DNA from 3 places in the Pectobacterium hainanensis genome. Region 3 is predicted to be linked to each of the others. Evidence: predicted binding sites of a transcription regulator. Region 3 holds the regulator's gene; each other region holds the start of a gene.
What was found. Region 3 encodes Fur, which represses iron uptake genes when iron is present. Its sites were predicted from a motif close to ATAATAATGAGAACNACTATCAA; they were not measured.

Region 1: the regulator Fur is predicted to act here: its motif matches at 889-911, upstream of sodA (superoxide dismutase [Mn]).
Region 2: the regulator Fur is predicted to act here: its motif matches at 3,814-3,836, upstream of fhuE (ferric-rhodotorulic acid/ferric-coprogen receptor FhuE).

What each region holds. Positions count from the first base shown of each region.
Region 1 covers NZ_JBJYIN010000011.1:145,601-152,926, reverse strand. The annotation lists gene fdhD (formate dehydrogenase accessory sulfurtransferase FdhD) at 1-780, shown strand, start outside; gene sodA (superoxide dismutase [Mn]) at 1,065-1,691, shown strand; gene ACKPVM_RS13070 (methyl-accepting chemotaxis protein) at 2,543-4,435, shown strand; gene yiiM (6-hydroxyaminopurine reductase) at 4,604-5,293, shown strand; gene ACKPVM_RS13060 (YibL family ribosome-associated protein) at 5,348-5,710, opposite strand; gene ACKPVM_RS13055 (MltR family transcriptional regulator) at 5,872-6,465, opposite strand; gene ACKPVM_RS13050 (mannitol-1-phosphate 5-dehydrogenase) at 6,630-7,326, opposite strand, start outside.
Region 2 covers NZ_JBJYIN010000015.1:102,913-110,238, reverse strand. The annotation lists gene trhA (PAQR family membrane homeostasis protein TrhA) at 1-444, opposite strand, end outside; gene ACKPVM_RS15480 (HD domain-containing protein) at 846-1,454, shown strand; gene fhuE (ferric-rhodotorulic acid/ferric-coprogen receptor FhuE) at 1,503-3,644, opposite strand; gene ACKPVM_RS15470 (ABC transporter substrate-binding protein) at 4,053-5,360, opposite strand; gene ACKPVM_RS15465 (ABC transporter ATP-binding protein) at 5,353-6,441, opposite strand; gene ACKPVM_RS15460 (glycerophosphodiester phosphodiesterase GpdQ) at 6,441-7,265, opposite strand; gene ACKPVM_RS15455 (carbohydrate ABC transporter permease) at 7,278-7,326, opposite strand, start outside.
Region 3 covers NZ_JBJYIN010000001.1:232,518-239,843, reverse strand. The annotation lists gene glnS (glutamine--tRNA ligase) at 1-1,438, shown strand, start outside; gene fur (ferric iron uptake transcriptional regulator) at 1,581-2,030, opposite strand; gene fldA (flavodoxin FldA) at 2,369-2,896, opposite strand; gene ACKPVM_RS01235 (methyl-accepting chemotaxis protein) at 3,561-5,231, shown strand; gene ybfE (LexA regulated protein) at 5,500-5,781, opposite strand; gene ybfF (esterase) at 6,043-6,810, opposite strand; gene seqA (replication initiation negative regulator SeqA) at 7,030-7,326, shown strand, end outside.

The DNA of each region.
Region 1 (7,326 bases), on a different contig from region 3:
GGCGCGGTGCAACATAGCGTGTGCCATCAAGGCTCGTTGTCTCAGCCACAAAACGATTGGCTGGCAGAAGAAGTGCCCGTTGCTCTGGTTTACAATGGTATTTCACATGTTGTTATGATGGCCTCACCAAAGGATTTGGAACCGTTCGCACTGGGGTTTTCACTATCAGAAGGTATTATTGAGTCTCCTCAGGATATCTACGGAATAGACATTCAACCTGTCTGCAACGGTATCGAAGTACAAATCGAACTGTCGAGCCGACGCTTTGCCGGGCTCAAAGCACGCCGTCGAGCAATGGATGGACGTACCGGCTGTGGCGTTTGCGGCGTGGAGCAACTGTCCGAAATTGGCAAACCGATCCCCTCGTTGCCATTCACACAAACCTTTTCGCTCAGCAACCTTGATACCGCGCTGACCCAGCTCAAAAACGTGCAATTAATCGGACAATTAACTGGTTGTACACATGCCGCCACTTGGGTCACCCCCGATGGTGAACTACAAGGCGGTTGTGAGGATGTCGGGCGTCATGTCGCTTTGGATAAATTACTTGGCATGCGGGCAAAACAGCCATGGCAACAGGGCGCGGTTCTGGTTTCCAGCCGAGCGAGCTATGAAATGGTACAAAAATCAGCCATGTGTGGTGTCGAGATCCTGTTTGCCGTCTCTGCCGCGACGTCCTTAGCAGTGGACGTCGCCGAACGGTGTAATCTGACGCTGGTAGGGTTCAGTCGACCGGGTCGCTCCACCGTTTATACTCACCCTCAGCGACTAAGAAAGTGATAGAAAAGGATGACCGTTGCTTAGACCATTTTATTTTTAGCCTGAGAGATAATGATATAACCGCTTGTTACATAGGATTAAAAGCCGATGGTTTTAAAGCGTAAAACGAGAATAATCATTTTCAATATCATTTAATTAACTATAATGAACGTAATGCTTACGCGGTGCTAACAAAAGAAGGTACCGCAGAACGTACTGAGATGCGACGTATCCGGGGCGATTCAGTACGATAACGTTTATTCGGTACTACCCTTTTCAGTACTACAACCATGGAGATGCTAAACATGAGTTATTCACTGCCATCCCTGCCTTATGCTTATGACGCGCTGGAACCCCATTTCGACAAACAAACAATGGAAATCCATCACACCAAGCACCATCAAACTTACGTCAATAATGCAAATGCAGCGTTGGAATCCCTGCCTGAGCTTGCCAGCCTGTCTGCTGAAGAGTTGATTACCCAACTGGATAAAGTACCGGCAGAGAAAAAAACAGCCTTGCGTAACAACGCCGGTGGCCACGCTAACCACAGCCTGTTCTGGAAAGGGCTGAAACAAGGTACAACGCTGACTGGCGATCTGAAAGCCGCAATCGAACGTGATTTCGGCAGCGTAGACGCTTTCAAAGAAAAGTTTGAACAAGCTGCCGCAACCCGTTTTGGTTCCGGTTGGGCTTGGCTGGTTCTGAAAGACGATGGCAAACTGGCCGTCGTTTCTACGGCCAATCAGGATAGTCCATTGATGGGCGAAGCAGTTTCCGGTGCATCCGGCTACCCGATTGTTGCTCTGGACGTATGGGAACATGCTTATTATCTGAAATATCAAAACCGCCGCCCTGATTACACTAAAGCATTCTGGAACGTAGTGAACTGGGATGAGGCAGCTAGCCGTTTTGCTCAGGCGAAGAAATAATATTTTTCGTCGCCGTCATGTCTGATGATAAGAGATGATGGCTTTTGATATTGCCCCTCAAGGATAATATCCGTTGTACGCATAAACCGGGATAACTAACTGTTATCTCGGTTTTTTATTTCAAACGGCTATTGATGCCGCTGTTGTCTCCCCGAAACGACCCTATGATGACCCGAATAATAAAATCACCGTACCGATGTCTTAAAGTATGACGGGTATAGAAAGATAAAGTTATTACCAATCTTGCCGATATGAATGTGTGTTTCTATCACATGGTTTTCCGTCGATATCATTAGATAAACGGTGAACTCATGATACAAATGTTTTTCATTAATTAACGGTTTACCGATACCTTTAATTATTTGAGTTGTAAGGCAAAACGTTACCGTTTTTAACAACGCATCGCGTTAGCCCCTCAGGATAAAGTCACACATGTGCCTTGTTACGCGACTGGCAGCGGCACCAAAAGGACAAACCTATGAAAAGTCCGCGTAACGATAAAAGCCAACGCGCAAGCGACTTGAAGTATGACAGGTATATACCCTAAATAATTCAAGTTGCAGGGAGGCGGCAAGCGAAGGACAAATTCGTCAGGAACGAATTTGACCAGCCTTTGGCTGGCCTCAGGTGAGAGACAGGATGTCTCTCATTTCATCCCGATGAGCTTACTCAAGTAAGTGATTCGGGTGACTGACAAATCTGCCAGAGGCAGGTTTGAACGCTGCTTGCAGCGGCCCTTTAGGGTGAGGCCCACGACGGGCCGAGTAACTCAGCCAACGCACATGCAACTTGAAGTATGACGGGTATACCGGGGATAAGTGGTTTGGCTCACCAGACAGTGGAAAAACAGCATGGCGATAAAATTTGAGAATATAAAAGTAGGTAAAAAATTAGGATTAGGTTTCTTTTGTATCCTGATTATGACGTTAATTATTGCCTTTACTGGCGTCATGCATGTTGAAGAATTAAAAAAGAGCATTGATAAGGTTAATCTTAGCAATGACATCAGTGACGAAATTAATCAAGCCAAATATTATCGGGCCCTTTATAGTGCAAACTACAAACCGGACGATATTCAGAAAAACATCACTCATATTAATAATATAAGTGATATGGTGACTCAATCTGCACAATGGCACTGGCAAGAAAACGATGTTGCCATGTTTGCAAAAATCACCGACACCATTGCCGAATACAGAAAAGTTCAGCAAAACTACATCGCCGCGGTGAATAAAAAGGATAACATCCGAAAAAGCTGGAATATTTCAGAAACGGGTAAATATTTAAAACAGCTTGATGAACAATTAAAGAGCAGTGGGGATAACCTGGCGCTACAACTGCAATTCTCTGAGCTTAGCCAGAAATTGACCGCCATTCGTTACCACGTTCGTGGGATTCTTCTGTCTCGTGATAAGGAATCCGAAAACGAACTGAAAAACGCTATCGATGAGGCCCAGAAAGCATTGGCCTCGTTATATCAAGCACTGCCTATAGAGCAACAAGAAGCCCTGAGTCCAGTTCTCGGCATCATGAACGCTTACGAAGAACGGGCACTGGCTTATATGCCTGCTTATGAGGAAGAAGTTGCCATTGCCCGTCAAATGGGAACCATCGCGGGTCAGATAGATGATGCCGTCGAAACCCTGCTCAACAGCCAGATACAATCGACCCAGCAAGATATTCGCTCTGCTGAAATTCAAATGAGCATTACCGCGCTCATCACATTAGCTCTCGGTCTGCTGATCTCCTGGCTTATTTCCCGCCAGATTACAACTCCGCTAGGCCAAACTCTTGATATGGCTGAACGTATCGCCACTGGCGATCTCACGATGTCGATCAAAACCGCTCGTCGCGATGAACTGGGTCAGTTGATGAGCAGCATGGCGAAAATGAACGATAACCTGCATAACATGATCGACGAAATCCGTATCGGCGTTAGTCAGATTTCAACCGCCTCAAGCGAGATCGTCGCTGGCAACACCGACTTATCTTCACGTACTGAAGAGCAAGCTGCAGCGGTCGAACAAACGGCTGCCAGCATGGAAGAACTGACGGCGACAGTAAAACAAAACGCCGATAACGCGCACCATGCAAACAAATTGGTTATCAGTGCCTCTCAAACGGCAAAACAAGGCGGTGAGCAAGTTAGCAATGTGGTGAAAACCATGAACGACATTGAACGGAGCTCTAAGCGTATTGCAGAGATTACCTCTGTTATTAACAGCATCGCTTTCCAGACCAATATTCTGGCGCTGAACGCCGCGGTCGAGGCCGCTCGTGCAGGTGAGCAGGGCCGTGGTTTTGCCGTCGTAGCCAGCGAAGTGCGTAATCTGGCGCAGCGTAGTTCTCAGGCTGCAAAAGAAATTGAGGGCTTGATTGCCGAGTCTGTCCATCAGGTGACAACGGGAGCATCGTTAGTCAGCAATGCGGGCAAAACCATGAATGATATCGTCACATCTGTCACGCAGGTACATGACATTATGGGTGAAATCGCCACGGCCTCCGACGAGCAGAGTCGTGGCATTGCCCAAGTTAATCAGGCCATTGTGGAAATGGACAGCACAACGCAGCAGAACGCCGCTCTGGTAGAACAATCGTCGGCGGCCGCTGACTCGTTGGAAGAACAGGCAACCCTGTTAAAACAGGCTGTTTCTGTTTTCCGTTTATCCAATGCGCGTGATGAATCAACACCTGCGGGTATCGCTTTCTCACAACCACCAACGCAACTAGGTTATAAACAATAACGACGAGCGGTAACCAACGCACCGATCAGGATAAGTTTTTCGTTATCGTTTTGATTTTATTGTTTCACGCAGCTCGTCATGGGCTGCGTATCGATTATTCCTCCCGCGCTGACGTTTAATCACTTGCAGTGTATGATGCAAGTTCCTCGCACTCAGAAGGTGTCAGCGATGTATTACCCGCATATTTATCTTGGCAAGATTCTTCCCTATGAAGGCAGTTCACCCAGCGCTATCGCCAAGTGCGCTGTCAAACAGCAGGTGATGCTCAATGCATTGGGCTTAGAAGGCGATGAGCAGGCCGAGAAGAAAGTGCACGGCGGCCCTGACCGGGCGCTTTGTCACTATCCACGCGAGCATTATGATCACTGGAAAGCCCAATATCCCACACTGCACGCTCATTTTCAGGCACCGGCTTTCGGCGAAAACATTTCCACCATTGGGTTAACGGAAGAAAATGTTTATATCGGTGATATTTTCCGCTGGGGTAATGCTCTCATTCAAGTTACGCAGCCACGCTCACCCTGCTACAAACTTAATTATCACTTTGGTATTCATGATCTATCAGAAATCATGCAGAACAGCGGGAAATGCGGTTGGCTGTATCGCGTTGTTTCAACCGGGGAAGTGGGGCCAAATCAACCGCTGGAATTACTCTCACATACCAGCAACGTATCCGTTGCTGAGGCAATCGCCATCGCATTCCACATGCCATTCGATCAACGGCGTTGTCAGCGTCTTCTCTCTGCGGCAGGGCTCTCTGCCAGTTGGAGTAAAACCATGCAAATGCGACTGCTTAACGAAAAAATTGAAGACTTTAGCTACCGATTAACAGGCATGCGCCCTACCCATACACGATAGCTAACGTGATTAACACGCCAAACATTGGTGACCAGGTAAAAGTGAACATCACCATTAAAATGGCTTTGGCGCATAGCCCGTCATCTCTTTCAGCCCCATTTCACGACCCAACGCCGTCATGGGGTGCACCACCACTAGCCCACGAACGCTTTTCTTCAGTGCGCCCATATTGGCCTGTTCTTTCTTGGTGATCGCACGGCTGAAGGATAAACGAGATAATTTCTGTGCTTCCTGGCTCAACTTCTGAGTGCGTACATGTCGCAAACGTTCAATTTCGACCGCCAGCTTCTCACAGGCCGCCACATTCTCAGCGATTGCATCAGCGTCGCCCTGTTCAAGCAACGTCGCCTGCTTACGTGTCAACGCATCAAGCTGATCGCTAAGGCGTTTAATTTCTGCTTTTTCTTGCTCTTTCATCATCGATAAACCTGTCTGCGTTACGGGCTTCTTCACGTCCCCGTCCACGGCACGCTATCTGTAGCGCCAATCATGTCGGGCACATCATTGAAGGATCATAGGGGGCGCAAGCATACACCAAACAGCCCGCCAGCGCAGTGGACGAAAACAGAGAAGAGGATTCAAAATGCTTTTTTCAAACTAATTTGGGAAATCAGCTCAGTCAGTGACAACACTAATGTCGAACGCACCATCTGTTGATAGCGCTGTTGCTGCATGCTAATCAATAGCTGGTCGGCAGGGTCGCCGCCGCTTGGTAAATCAGGCGCAGAGGGTAAGGTGTTGACGCAGTGCAGTTCACCAATCGGCCCGAGAATCTCATCATCGGTAAACCGATACTCGTGCGTGTCATGGGTCAACTCCTCGCCCAGGGCCATCAGCAATTCAGTATCTTCATACTCTTTACGGCTGATCATACCAAGGCCATAAATGAGCTTGAGGCGAACAGAAAGATCTCCCAGCGGTCCGGTTCCCGTCATTAATGGTTCAACCGCATATTTCACGGCATAGTCATCTTTACGAAACACCTGCAACATGAGGATACTGACGGCCTCCGCCAGCAGGTCAACGGCCTTGAGCATAAAGCTACGTACGGTTACCCCTGAATTCAGTGTTTCAAGAACCCGATTTTCAAATGCCTGTGTCTCTTCTATCATCACTTCTCGTACCTTACCCCACACAGACCCACTTGCTTCAATCTCAGATATCCCCATCATTCTCTAACAGACGCACTCACCAGCCTGGCCCTTTCCCAAATGGTTTGCCCTACAATACGACCCGCCATACTTTCGTGAACAGACGCTTTTAATAGGGTCAGGGAAATCCCCGCGTTAACGGGGATAGCATACCGGATAAAGTGAGGAGTCTATCAGGACCTGGATCATTGCATGGCGTTATACACATTCACAGCCTGTGCGACAACGTCGCTGTTCGCATCCAGACCAGAAATGTGTGCTAGCGTAGCCTGTGGGCCCAGCGTCCGTAACAATTCAGCCAGCTCTTTCGCCTGTGGGTCTTGTTCACTACGATAGTGCATCGCTGCTGCAATCCCTATAATCAGGCTATCATGCTGCAACTGATATTCCAGCGTCCCCAATAATGGCTTAATTAAGCGATCGCCCGCACTCAATTTACGTAAAGGCTGGCGGCCGACACGTTCAACATCATCGTGTAAGTAAGGGTTTTCGAACCGGCTAAGAATTTTATTAATGTAAGTCGCGTGCTTAGCGGCATCAAAACCATAACGTTTGATCAGAACCGCACCACTCTCTTCCATCGCACTTCTGACCACTGCACGAACTTCTGGATCCAGAATGGCATCTCGTATGGTTTGATGGTGAGCCTGCTGCCCTAAATACGCCGTGATGGCATGCCCGGTATTCAGGGTAAACAGCTTGCGCTCAACAAATGCCATCAGGTTATCGGTCAGCTCCATACCGGGGATAGCGGGCGGTTCACCACAAAACTGAGTTTGATCTACAATCCACTCACTAAACGTTTCAACCGTTACCGCGAGTACATCATCGCTACCCGCCTCGGAAGGCGGAACAATACGGTCAACGGCAGAATCGACAAAT
Region 2 (7,326 bases), on a different contig from region 3:
CCCCATCACCAGATAGGTGATCAGTGAAAGCACCTCAAAGCGATGAGCGAAAGCCAGTTTAAAAATGACACCTAGCAGCGCCATGCTCCAAATCACCACCATTAGACCATCCGCCAAGGGTGAATCCAGACCAACAAGCAGAAACGGCGTATAGGTTCCCGCGATCAACACATAGATCGCACAGTGATCAAATTTCTTCAGCCAGGGTTTGATCCGTGGGGAAGGGATAGCGTGATACAACGTTGAGGCGAGAAACAGCAGGATAATGCTACCGCCATAGAGACTATAGCTGGTGATTGCAATACTATTCGCGTTGTTGTTTACCGCCTGAATCAGCAACAGGACCAGCCCTACGATACCAAAAACAAAGCCTATTCCATGGCTTACGCTATTTGCGATTTCCTCTGCCAGCGAATATTCCGGCGTCTGTATACGTTTTGACATAGTGACCTTTATAAGCTTGCAGGCAATTCCATTAATACGGCCTTCATACCCATCGTGTGAAAGAGAAAAGACACATTGCTTCATGCCAATGTTTAACCTTTGAGCAGCATAACCGAGAATAATTTCAGAGTACACGTGTAAGCTAAAATAATTACACGGCATCCGTTTCTACCGTAATCAGTCATGTAAATTTCCGATGACTTCCCCTACAATGACCGGCTTCGATACCCGTCATCTTTCCCGTTGCAGGTTGATGACCTGCCCTGCACCTCGAAATCTACCTGGGTATAGGTATGTCCATTTTTGAAAGGCTCTGTCGTTTTTACTGACTCCACGCTCATGGCTATCCGGTTTTAACGTTCGTGCCTTTCCTTCAGTTTTAACTGCAAAAGGTGGTTTCCATGTCGTCAACGCCGTCCCTTCTTCATTTCGGTTCACTTACCGACGTTATCGGTTTTTTGATGGAAATTGATAAATTGAAGTGCGTTCAGCGCCGTTCAAAAATCATCGGTAGCGAACGTCATGAAGACTCTGCCGAACACAGTTGGCATTTTGCCGTCGCCGCGATGGCACTGGCTCCTTACGCGGGTGAAGGAGTAGATATTCAGCGCGTGATCCAGATGGCGCTCATCCATGACATCGTTGAAATCGATGCGGGCGACGTGATGGTTTATGATCTTTCCGCCCGGCTTGCCATTCACGACCAAGAAGTAGCGGCTGCCGGACGTATTTTCGGGCTGTTACCCGAACCCCAGTGCCAGCAATTTCACGATCTCTGGCTGGAATATGAGGCAGGGGAAACCGCCAACGCACAGTTTGCTCTGATGCTCGATCGCATCATGCCAATCCTGATGAATTTGCATAACGATGGTCAGAGTTGGATAGAAAATGGTATCCGTCTGGAACAGGTGTTAGGTCGTGCCGACTTCATCGCCAAGATTAATCCTGAACTGTGGCAATACCTGAAACAGCATCTGGAAGAGGCGAAAGCCAAAGGGTGGTTATTGTAAAAAAGCAGGATCGTGACACTCCCCGGCACCACACCGGGGGATATTCGATCAAAATGTGTAGGACATATTCAGTGAATAGTTTAACGGCTCGCCATAAGTAGAAGAAGCATTGCTGAGCCACGTGTAATAGCTGCGATCAAACAGGTTTTTGACGTTAGCCTGCACAGCAAGCTGTTTTGTCACCTGATAACGGGCAAACAGATCAACCAGCGGGTAACTTGCCTGATAAATGCGCGTCGTCCCCTGCGGCCCGGCTCCCTCCTGGAACGTACGATTTTGCCAGTTTACCCCACCGCCAACCGTCAGCTCAGGTAGCGTAGGAAGCTGGTAACGGGTGAACAATTTGATCTGCGTCTGTGGCATCTTGCTATTGAAACGGCCCTTGCTATCGTTTGCCACATAACGTGACGCACCAAAGGTTAACTGCAAGTTATCCGTCACTGCGCCATTTAGCTCAACCTCGACCCCTTTGCTCACCGCGCCCTGTGTCGCATAGTAAGCCTGTTCAGTGGTGCCATTAACAAATTTATTCCCATCTGCCTGCCCCACATTTTCTTGCTCAATACGGAACACAGCAAGCGTTGACGTTAAGCGGCCATTAAACCAATCCGCTTTCAGGCCGGTTTCGTAGTTTTTACCGGTGATAGGCGCCAGATATTTACTATTACTATCACGTCGGCTCTGTGGCTGGAAGATCGAGGTGTAGCTGGCATAAGCCGATACCGTATCGTTGATGTCATAAATCAAGCCGCCATACGGTGTGATATTGCTTTTCTTCATATCAGCGCTGCTGCCGTTGGTTTGCCACTGCGTATAGCGCGCGCCAAGGACAAGATGCAGCGGATCGGCCAACGAGAAACGTGCCACGCTGTAGGCGGCTTTCTGCCGTACGGTATCATCAGACGTCTGCGATTTTTCTCCCCAAGCTGGCTCTTGAACCCTGCCATTCCACTGGTAAAGACTACCAATATTTGGAAACTCCAGAGGAGAACCATAATAACTATTGTGCTGACGGCTGTAGCTAACGCCCGTCACCAGTTCATGCTGGCGGCCCAATAGTTCAAAAGGCCCATTGGCATAGCTATCAACGGACAACTGTTTGCGTTCGCCCGTATAGTTAGTGCCATAGCCGATCGAGCCCATCCCCGTCGTTTGGTCAGGAAAACCGGCTACATACAGCAATTTGCCGCCCATATTCGATTCGGCATGGGTACCGTTGACGCGGAATGTCCAGCCGTTGTCAAAATCCTGCCTGAGATTTGCAAAAACTTTTTTCGATTCGGTCTCATAGTTAGTCCAATCAGCGGCAGGGTTCATGCTGCGATTGAAGTGCGTACGCTCACCATTGCTAAACCATGGTGTGACACCGCCCCAAGTCGCCCCATCGGTGTGGATCGTCTGATAGCTGTAACCCAGCGACAGCGTCGTGTTGTCGGTGATATCCGCATCCACAACGCCGTAAAGAAATTTTTTGTCTCTTTGATAGCGATCCAACCAGCTATTTTGATCCTGATAGCCCGCCACGACACGACCACGCACGCTGCCGTCCTCATTCAGAGGAGCAGAAAGATCCGCGACGTAGCGCTGTTTGTCCCACGAGCCATAACTGGCGCTGACATTACCGACAAAGTCACGGCTATCAGCATGTTTACGCACCATATTGACCGATGCCGACGGGTTACCTGCGCCGGTCATCAAGCCAGTTGCACCGCGCACCACTTCAACACGGTCAAAAATCGCAGTGTCGTCATCCGCATCGCCAAAGTTCCAGGCTTCATCGACGGAAGTTGGGATATCATCAAAGAGGTAGCTGTTGATGGAAAAACCACGAGAATAAAAACTGGAGCGTTCGTCAGCAATGCTGGCAGAAATCCCTGTCGTATTACGTAAAACCTCTCCCACGGATTGTAGACTTTGATCCTGCATCCGTTGTTCCGTCACGATACTGACCGACTGCGGAATATCACGCGGTGCCATCAGCATTTTTGTGCCTGCACGCGTCGTTTTAGCACTGTAATCTTGCTGTCCACCGTTTAAATCATCGGCCTTTGCCGTCACAACGATGTCCTGCGATACATTCTGTGCAGATGACGCGTCAGAACCTGTAGGCTGCGCAGCGTAAGCTGATACCGGACTAAATGCAGCCTGCATCGCCAACGTTAACAACGAAATAGAAAACGTCTTTTTCATGGCTGACGACGTAAGAGTGTCAACACGGTTTCCCCTGCCGTGGAAAGGCATAAATGTCTCCTTTTAGGATAAGTGTGCGTAACGCAATATCGCCTCGTGATGATTCCGTCAGATCAGAATGTATGCCTAAAGATGACCTTGAGAAGTACGAATAAGAGGCAAAATGCGAACGATAATGATGTGCATTATCATAAAATCGCCAGCACTGTATCACAAAAAATGACAAAGCGGATTTTATATCTTTCCTGAGTGGAGAGCAGATTGATTGGGGTCGTCATTTAACATTAAGAGCACGATAACTTAATATTTAATAACAGATTATTGACAATAAAGCCTCGGCATTATGTCGAGGCTTTGATTACGAGAGAAGGTAAAATCATTCATGAAAATGAACAAATCGCCTGCTTATTATTGCGGTAAGCCCAATGCCGTTTTTTCCACATACGGTCTCATAATCGTATCCGCTTCCTGCTGCGCCGACATCGCTGCCTGATCTACACTCAATTTGGGATCGTTGAGCAAGGCTGCCAATTGATTCTCCATCGCTTTACGCACCGCAACCGTTTCATAGGTGGCATACCACGGGTGGGCATACTGCAACTGAGATAACGCTATCGCTGCGCGTGGGTCCTTAGCCAGATACGTTTTCATTTCCGGCAGGTCATACGCAGCCATACGAGGAGCAAAATAGCCCGTAAAACGGCTCCAACTTCCACTCACTTCCGGGCTAATCAGATAACTCATGAACTGCCAGGCTGCTTTCTTTTGCGCTTCAGAAATACCTTTAAAACTCACCAAACTGGCACCACCAATGGTTACGCCACGCCGTTCTTTTTCTGGCATAATGGCGACACCCAGTTGGAAGTCTTTGGTGTTTTCACGCATAAAGCCTAACGCCCCAGTGCTGAGCATCGCCATCCCCAGCTTACCGGAGAAAAATGCCGCGCTGATTTGTTTGGAGTTAAGCACCCCACCCGGCATTACCTTGTCGCGATGCACCAGATTACGCCAGAATTGTAGCGCTCCCTTGGTGGACGCCGTGTTGTAATACACTTCACCGGGATAATCAGCGTTGTAATACGCACCGCCGTTGGCTCGAGCGAGTGCCGACAAGACCCAACCACCGTAGTCGTCATTCGTGGATGGCATCATGATCCCCCATTGCCCTTTTGCCGGGTCGGTCAACTTCTTCGCTATCGTTACCACTTCATCCCAATTCTTCGGCGGCTCGTTAAAACCAGCCTGCTTCAACATATCTTCGTTGTAATAAAGAATGGGCGTCGAATTATGGAACGGAATGGCATAGGTTTCTCCTAATACCTGCGCATTCTGATGTAACGCAGGCCAAAAATTCTTTGTCAGAAACGGCGTCGCTTTTTCGTTGCCAAACTTGAACAACTCATCCATCGGTAGAATTTCATCTTTGATGACCAGGTCAGCCGTAAAATTGGCAGACATAATCACCAGCGCCGGAGGATCGCCCGCTTTGGCTGCCGCTTCGGCTTTCACTTTGGTCGTGTCATAACCACCGGTAAAAATGCCGCGAACATCGACCTGATCCTGCGACTGGTTGTATTCTTTGATGATGCGCGTCATTTCCATGGTCAGCTTACCGTCAACCGGCGCAGGGAACATGAAATCAATACTTTGCTTTGCCAGCGCAGAACCAGACAACAGCATGGTCATCGCCAGCGCAATAATACGGGGCTTACGCATTTCTTTTCTCCTGGGATAAATTACGGGCGGTTTGCCCAGAAAACCAATGGCAATCTTGCGGTGAAAAATGAAGCACAAGGGACATACCGACAGTCGGTACGCCATCACGATTGGGTCGGCGATAGCGAATATCACCCAGCGGAGTCTCCACATGAATCAGGTATTCTGCGCCAAACAATTCCCGCTGCTTTACCGTCCCCGGTAGCCGCAATCCACCGTCTGATGCGGCCTGTTCGGTAATATGTTCGGGGCGAATCCCCAACAGCACTTCCGTTGCTGCGTGTGTTTCTTCATTGGCTGGCAACACAATGGTTTGCTCCTGCAAAAACGCCTGTCCATCAGCGCAAGGCAGCGTGAGCATGTTCATCGCGGGCGTACCAATAAAACCAGCAACAAAGGTATTGGCAGGATGGGAATAAAGTTGTTCTGGCGTACCAACTTGCTGCAATACGCCGCGATCTAGCACAGCGATCCTATCTGCCATTGTCATGGCTTCAATTTGATCGTGGGTAACATACACGGTGGTGGTTTTTAACTGCTGGTGTAGCGCCATAATGCCGTCTCTGACTTCGCTGCGCAGTCTGGCATCCAGATTTGATAATGGCTCATCCATCAGAAACAACCGAGGATCGCGTACAATCGCTCGCGCCATCGCAACGCGCTGACGCTGACCACCGGAAAGTTTTCCGGGTTTACGTTTGAGTAACGGCTCAAGCTGTAACAAGCTCGCGACTCGCCGCACACGCTGCGGATAGTCCGACTTCGGTTCGCCACGCATGCGCATACCGAACGTGATGTTTTGCTCTACCGTCAAATGAGGAAACAGTGCATAGTTCTGAAAAATCATCGAGAAATTACGCTGTTTCGGGCTCCACGCAGTGATGTCTTCTTGCCCCAGCAAGATTTGCCCCGCACTCACCGTCTCAAGGCCCGCGAGCATGCGCAGCAAGGTGCTCTTACCGCAGCCTGATGGCCCCACTAACACCAGAAACTCACCGTCAGCGATATCTAACGACAACGAGGCCAACGCCTGAGTTTGTTCAAATTGTTTACTAATATTGCGTAACTGAATCACAGACATTACTCATCCACCGGGCAACTGATACGAGGGTCATAGAGATAAGGACCGGAAAAGGATGTAAGCGCCTGGCTGTAACTCACCAGCCCCGTCACCGGAACATAACGGTGCATCACGACGGAAGCTGGCTCCAGATTGTAGTAAGGTGCCGCATCATGATGAAAATAAGGCACCTGATGTACCGTTCCGGGGACCGTAGCAATAATGGCCTGACGATACTGCGTCATGATTAACCGATGGGTATGGCCACAGAATATCCGCGTCAGTTGAGGAAACCGCTCAATCAGCATCAACAACTCATGACCATTTTCACAGGCGATAGGATCCATCTGTGCGGAACCCAGAGGAATTGGCGGATGGTGCATAAAAATAGCCGTTTCACGCTCCTGATTGTCGGTCAGTTGCTTCTCTAGCCAACCTAACGTTGACGGCGTCAACCAGCCTTTAGACTGTCCGGTCAGGCTGGAGTCAATAAACAGCAGACGCATGGGGAAATCGTCTACCGCATAACGGATATTTTCGGGATCGTCACCTAGCGCCGGACAGAGTGGGCGCATTGCATTCAAAAAATGGCGTTTATCATCATGATTTCCCGGAATCACATACAAAGGATAATCCAGCATGCGTAAGACTCGTTGCGCCACCTGATATTCTTGTGGTCGGCCACAGTTAACGATATCGCCGCTCACGACGACAGCATCCGGACGTTCAGGCAACGCATTGAGCTGATTAATGACATCAGCGTTCGCGCCATTCACATCAATGAACTCATATAACTTGCGGCCGTCACTGCGGAAATGCAGATCGGAAATTTGTGCCAGTAACATCACTCCCACCTCTTATTTAATGCCTGAAAAGCCAAAACTACTGAGAAACTGTTTCTGGAAC
Region 3 (7,326 bases):
AGATATTGAATATGTTGAGTCGATCAAGCGCGATGTCGAGTGGTTGGGATTCTCGTGGAGCGGCGCAGTTCGTTATTCTTCCGACTATTTTGATCAGCTTCACCAATATGCGGTCGAGTTGATCAGTAAAGGATTGGCGTATGTTGACGAATTGACGCCTGAGCAGATTCGCGAATATCGCGGCACGCTGACGGCACCGGGAAAGAATAGCCCTTATCGTGATCGTAGCGTTCAGGAAAACCTTTCGCTGTTTGAGAAGATGCGCAATGGAGGCTTTGCTGAAGGAACCGCATGCCTGCGTGCCAAAATAGACATGGCATCATCGTTCATTGTCATGCGTGATCCGGTGATCTATCGAATCAAGTTTGCGGAGCATCATCAGACCGGCAATAAGTGGTGCATCTACCCGATGTATGACTTTACCCATTGTATTTCCGATGCATTGGAAGGTGTCACGCATTCACTGTGTACCTTGGAATTCCAGGATAACCGACGTTTGTATGATTGGGTGCTGGATAACATCACGATCCCTTGTCATCCGCGCCAGTATGAGTTTTCACGTCTGAACCTTGAATATGCCATCATGTCCAAGCGCAAGTTAAACTTACTGGTAACGGAAAATGTCGTAGAAGGGTGGGACGACCCGCGTATGCCAACGATTTCTGGCCTGCGTCGTCGTGGTTATAGCGCGGCTTCTATCCGTGAGTTTTGTGTCCGTATTGGTGTCACCAAACAGGACAATAACGTTGAGATGGCAGCACTGGAATCTTGTATCCGTGACGATCTGAACGAAAATGCACCGCGCGCGATGGCCGTACTGGATCCGGTTAAATTGGTCATTGAGAACCTTCCTTCAGATCATGAAGAATGGGTCACCATGCCAAACCATCCGAATAAACCGGAAATGGGAACACGTCAGGTGGCGTTTAGCCGTGAAATTTATATCGATCGTGCTGACTTCCGTGAAGAAGCCAACAAGCAGTATAAACGTCTGGTGTTGGGCAAAGAAGTGCGTTTACGTAATGCTTATGTCGTAAAAGCCGATCGTGTTGAAAAAGATGAGCAGGGCGTGATTACTGCAATTTATTGCAGCTACGATCCTGATACGTTGAGCAAAGATCCGGCTGACGGTCGTAAGGTTAAAGGGGTCATCCATTGGGTGTCTGTTGCTCATGCTCGTCCCGCTGAATTCCGTTTATACGACCGATTATTCAGTGTCGCCAACCCGGCTGCCGCTGAGGATTTTTTGTCTACCATTAACCCTGATTCGCTGAAGATTACGCATGGATTTGTTGAGGCCAGTCTGGCTCAGGCTGAGTCAGAAAAAGCCTATCAATTTGAACGTGAAGGTTATTTTTGCGCCGACCGCGTCTATTCCAGTGCGGAACATTTAGTGTTTAACCGTACAGTTGGTTTACGGGACACTTGGGTCGGTTAACGATCATACTGGGTTTAAACGTAATGATATAAAAAAATAAAACCGCCTCGGCGGTTTTATTTTATGGTGGCAGGATAATCGCTACCCTTGGATTATCACAGGCGACGTTAGAAAACACCCCCTGCGTTTCTATGCGGTCGATTTATAGTGTTGGATCGTGAAGCGTGTCGTCTTCGCGACAATCCCCTTCACTGCAATGGCCATACAGATACAAACTGTGGTTTGTCAGTTTGATACCATGTCTTTCTGCGATTTCACGCTGGCGTGCTTCGATATATTCATCGCGGAATTCAATGACTTTGCCGCAATCCAGGCAAATCAGATGGTCATGGTGATGTTGCTGAGTCAGTTCGAAAACTGATTTACCGCCTTCAAAATTATGGCGGGTGACGATACCAGCATCATCAAACTGATTAAGTACGCGATAAACGGTTGCTAAACCAATTTCTTCGCCCATATCAATCAGTTTCTTATATAAATCTTCCGCACTGACGTGATGGCACTCCGGGGCCTGCAAAACTTCCAGGATCTTCAGTCTTGGAAGCGTGACTTTCAGGCCGGCCTTCTTTAATGCGGTGTTATTGTCAGTCATGCGGATTTAGTCCTGTTGCTTACTTATCAATGGAGGTTACCTAGCCTATGACATCGGTCGGCTCAAAAAATACATCGGCTAAAAAATACAACAGCGTTCCAATTATAGAACCGTGCATACAAAATGAAAACCATGGAATGTTAACAATATTGACCCCATACATACTACAGATATTGATGCAATCTATTGTTGATAAATGGAGAAAAATCTATGCACGTACAAAGCCGATGGGTTTATTGTACAGGTTTATGGGAAGAAGTTAAAAAAATGTATCAATTATTATGAAAGGTTTTTCCTATTGAACTGGCCCTGATGGTAAAATCAGAGCCAAAACAGGGTTAACCTACCAAATCTTTCAGGCTGAGTTCTTCGCTGATCTGTTTTACCCAAGCTGTTACGCGTTCGTTGGTCAGTTCCGGCTGTCTGTCTTCGTCAATAGCCAGACCCACGAAATGGTTGTCATCAGCCAGGCCTTTGGATGCTTCAAAGTAGTAACCTTCAGTCGACCAGTGACCAACAATCGTCGCACCGCGTGGTTCGATGATATCGCGGATCGTCCCCATGGCATCACAGAAGTATTCTGCATAATCTTCCTGATCACCACAGCCGAACAGGGCAACGAGTTTCCCTGTGAAATCAATTTCTTCCAGCGTAGGGAAAAAATCATCCCAATCGCATTGGGCTTCGCCGTAATACCAGGTTGGAATGCCTAACAGCAGAATATCGAACGCTTCAAGGTCTTCCTTGCTACTTTTAGCGATGTCATGAACTTCAGCAACCTGTGTCCCCAATTGCTGTTGGATTGTCTTGGCAATGTTTTCAGTATTGCCAGTATCACTGCCGAAGAAAATGCCTATTAGTGCCATGAATTGAATAACCTCTTTATTCTTAATGGTATAGGGCCGTGTTTCACCCATTTATTGACTAATAATAACAGACACAACCTACATGAGAAACTCGTATTGGTAAGCAGGGATAAATTGGATACCCAGCATTGGCCCTCTTTAACGCTCCTCTGGTGATTTTCTGTAAATCATGATGGCGGCTTGTTTTTTAAACAAAGATCATTGCGGTCATCTAATGTGTTGCGATACCGTCCAATGACGAGATTTGTCATACATAACGCAAAGTTATTTATTAATGTTTCTAATATTATTTCTCGATACTTAAGTTACTTAATGTTTATATCCCCATGAAAACAAATAAAATTATTAAATAATTAAAACAAAAGAGGGGAGAAAATCATACCAAACGCTAAATACTGTCTGAATTTTGTCGATGAATCAGCGTAGTCGTTTTTATTTTCAACACAATGAAATTGCGTGCGGGCGCGTTATCTATTTATGAATAGAGGGATTCAGAATACCGCCGTCGATTGATGATAAAAATTATTCTTATTACATACCCTGAATATTCGAGTTGCAGGACAAGACGTGGTTGTTGCGAGCGAAAAACTGAGCAATGGGAGTGGTCAATGCTCATGCGACTCGAACATCATGGGGATATTAATACTTAAGTATGGAGTGAGCTATGAGACTGTTAAAGAACATTGCCATTAGAACGGCCATGCTGTGGGTGCTGGGCATATTCTGCGTGTTATGGGGTGGCGTCTCTATCTATACCATGTTCTCCTTTAAAGAGATGACGACGACATCCAAGACCAGCAGCCTGCTAGTGCAGAACATGAATTTTGTGAATCAGGGGAACGATCAGTATTTTCGTATGGTGACTCGTCTGGCGAGAGCCGTGGACTATCGCCGGGCGGGGGATAACGCTGCCGCAGATAAAGAACAGGCATCCGCTTTAACCGCGTTGGATAAATTAAAATCAGATTTAGTTGCCTTTACCGCGTTTGATCATGCCGGTCTGGATGATTCGTTGGTGCAAGCGGTTAGCCGGGACTGGGGGAATCTGATTACTCAGGGAGTTGAGCCGTTGTACCAAAAAGCCGCGGCCAACGCGCTGGATGATTATCAAAATCAAGCTAAGAGCGTGGTTCCACCTTTGAGCCGTCAATTTGGAGCTTCTCTTTCTGCGTTTAATAAAGCGGGGTCCGATAAGTTTGCCGCCGCTGGCGTCAGGTTTGAGCAAATTACCTCGATTGGTCAAAATATTTTACTGGCTGGTTTGATTGTCGGCTTGGCGATGCTGTTCTTGACCGATCGCTATCTGGTGAGTTGTCTGGTGCGTCCTTTGAATGATCTTCGTGATCATTTCAGCGTCATTGCTTCCGGGCAGTTGGGGAAACCTATTCTGGATTTTGGTCATAACTGTGTTGGTAAACTGTTCCCATTACTACGGGAAATGCAGACCAGTCTGGCAACAACAGTGAGTACCATTCGCGGTAGTACCGATTCTATTTATCAGGGGGCGTCTGAGATTGCTGCTGGTAATAACGATTTATCATCAAGGACGGAACAACAGGCGTCGGCGCTGGAAGAAACGGCAGCGAGTATGGAACAGTTGACGGCGACGGTGAAACAGAATGCTGAAAACGCCAACCATGCTAGCCAATTAGCGCTGCAAGCCTCAACGACGGCAAGGAAAGGTGGAGATATTGTTGATAACGTCGTGAAAACCATGTCAGAAATTTCTGGTAGCTCACGTAAGATCGCTGAGATCACGACGGTGATTAATGGTATTGCTTTCCAAACCAACATTCTTGCACTCAATGCGGCGGTAGAAGCAGCCCGGGCAGGTGAACAAGGTCGTGGTTTTGCGGTGGTTGCGGGTGAAGTGCGCAGTCTGGCACAGCGCAGTGCGCAGGCCGCGAAGGAAATTGAAGGGCTGATTTCTGATTCGGTGCGTTGCGTGGATACGGGATCGAGTCTGGTTGAAGACGCGGGTAGCACCATGAATGATATTGTGCGTGCTGTTACCAATGTCACCGACATCATGGGTGAGATTGCATCTGCTTCGGAAGAACAAAGTAAAGGGATTGCGCAGGTCGGTCAGGCTATTGCCGAAATGGATAGCGTGACGCAGCAGAATGCGGCGTTAGTGGAAGAAGCCTCGGCTGCCGCCTTGTCACTCGAGGAACAGGCCGCGTTGCTGAATCAAACGGTTTCTCTGTTCCAATTGTCTGAACAACATTCACAACCGAAAGCTGTGGTCAAATCGGTATCAACACCAAAAGCACTGGCTGCTACGCCAGCCAGAAAAGCCTTGCCATCCGGTCAGGATAATTGGGAAACGTTTTAAATCTAATAAATGTTTTAAATCTGATGGTTATACCCAAAATAATTCAAGTTGCGTGAAGGCGGCAACCGCACGAATCCCCAGGAGCTTACTCAGGTAAGTGACTGGGGTGAGTAAGGACAAATTGGCTAAGCCAATTTGAACGCCGTTTACGGCGGCCCTTCAGGGCGAGGCTCAGAGATGAGCCGAGTATTGCCAACGCACAAGCAGCTTGAAGTATGACGGGTATATTGGCGTCAGGGATGACGCCAGACTCATGAGATAGGGATACTCAGGACGTTTTCTCAGCTAATTGAGCTAATAGTATCTGTTCTATAAGCTCGCTACGGCTGATATTTTGCTGTTCCGCCAGACTATTGAGGATATCTACCGCTTCACTATTGATTTTTAGCTCAATACGCTTCAACCCGCGAACTTTGTCGCGTCGTAACTGGTTACGCTTATTGATTCTTAGCTGCTCATCACGTGAAAGCGGATTAGTCTTCGGGCGGCCCGGGCGACGTTCATCTGCGAACAGATCCAACGTGGTGCGGTCCGTTTGTTCTTTTGCCATAGGTAATGATACTGCAAGGTATTCGGACCAAAACGCGCACATCCTTATGCCTCTATTCTCACTGTGTCGTCGATATTGCCGACCAGCAAGGGATAACCGATGAGGTATATAACGTGTGCATTTTGATGGTGTGGTTACAATGCTTGTGGCTGAATCAGCCGTCCCTCTACTGCGAGCGCCATCATACCCTAGCCGTACTGGCGGCGACAACGGTTAACTGTGGTCGTTTATGGTTAACCTGAGATATGACGGTCTGGTTGGTTAACTGGCAGACAAAAAACGATGAATCGCACGCAATACGGCCTCTGGTTTTTCCGAATGGACCCAGTGTCCCGCACCGCTGATGACATGGGCTCGTGCATTCGGAAATTGACTAACTAATGCATCACGGTAGCTATCGTCCAGATAAGGGGATTTTTCGCCGCGAATAAACAGCGTCGGTCCTTGCCATGGCGGCACAACCTGCCAGCCGACAATATTTTCATACTGTTCCCACAGAACCGGTACATTAAAGCGCCACTCACCTTGTTGGAAAGATTTCAGTAGAAACTGAATGACGCCTTCTTCTTTGATTATGTCGCGCATCAGTTTTGCTGCCTCAGAACGAGAAGTCACGCCAGCCTGGGTGACGGTGTTAAGCGCAGCGAAAATCGTATCGTGCCGACGCAGTTGGTAATCGACTGGTGCAATATCGATCGCAATCAGTTTTTCCAATCGTTCCGGTATCAACGCGGTAAGAGACATGGCGACTTTTCCGCCCATCGAATGACCAATAACGATAGCCCGTTCAATACTGAGTTCATCCATTAACATGAGGACATCTTGCGCCATCGCGGGATAATTCATCTGCGGTGAACGAGGGGAGAGTCCATGATTGCGTAAATCAATTTGCAGCGTGTCATGTTGGTTTTGCAGATCACGGCCCAGAACACCTAGATTATCCAGGTTGCCGAACAGACCATGAATAAGGATCACGGGGAGTTTGCCCTGCGGTTGTTGCGCATCATGCTTACGATAATTCAATTTCATGGTGAAGTTCATTCAGAGAGACAGGCGCTTAGGGTATCATGACTTCACGACATTATGCCGTCATCGACGGAACAGGTTCGACCACTCTGGCGGGAACGTAGAAATTGAGGCGTAGTCCGACTTTTTACATTGTCTGCATTATGGCGCTGTTCGAGAGTGTTTGATCGCTTGTATACTCCTTGACGATTGATTTGAGTTATAAAACAGTACTGGATAAAGATGAAAACTATTGAGGTCGACGAAGAGCTTTATCGTTATATCGCCAGCCACACTCAGCATATTGGTGAGAGCGCATCGGATATTTTACGGCGTATGCTGAAATTTACCGCTGGTCAGCAGATTTCTGAACCGCCGGTGCAACCGTTGGCTACGGCCGACCAGCCGGTATCAACGGGTTCACGCGATCGCGTTCGCACATTACGTGAATTGCTGCTGTCGGATGAATACGCTGAACAGAATAAAGCCATTAATCGTTTTATGCTGGTACTGTCCACGCTATATACCTTATCTCCGTCA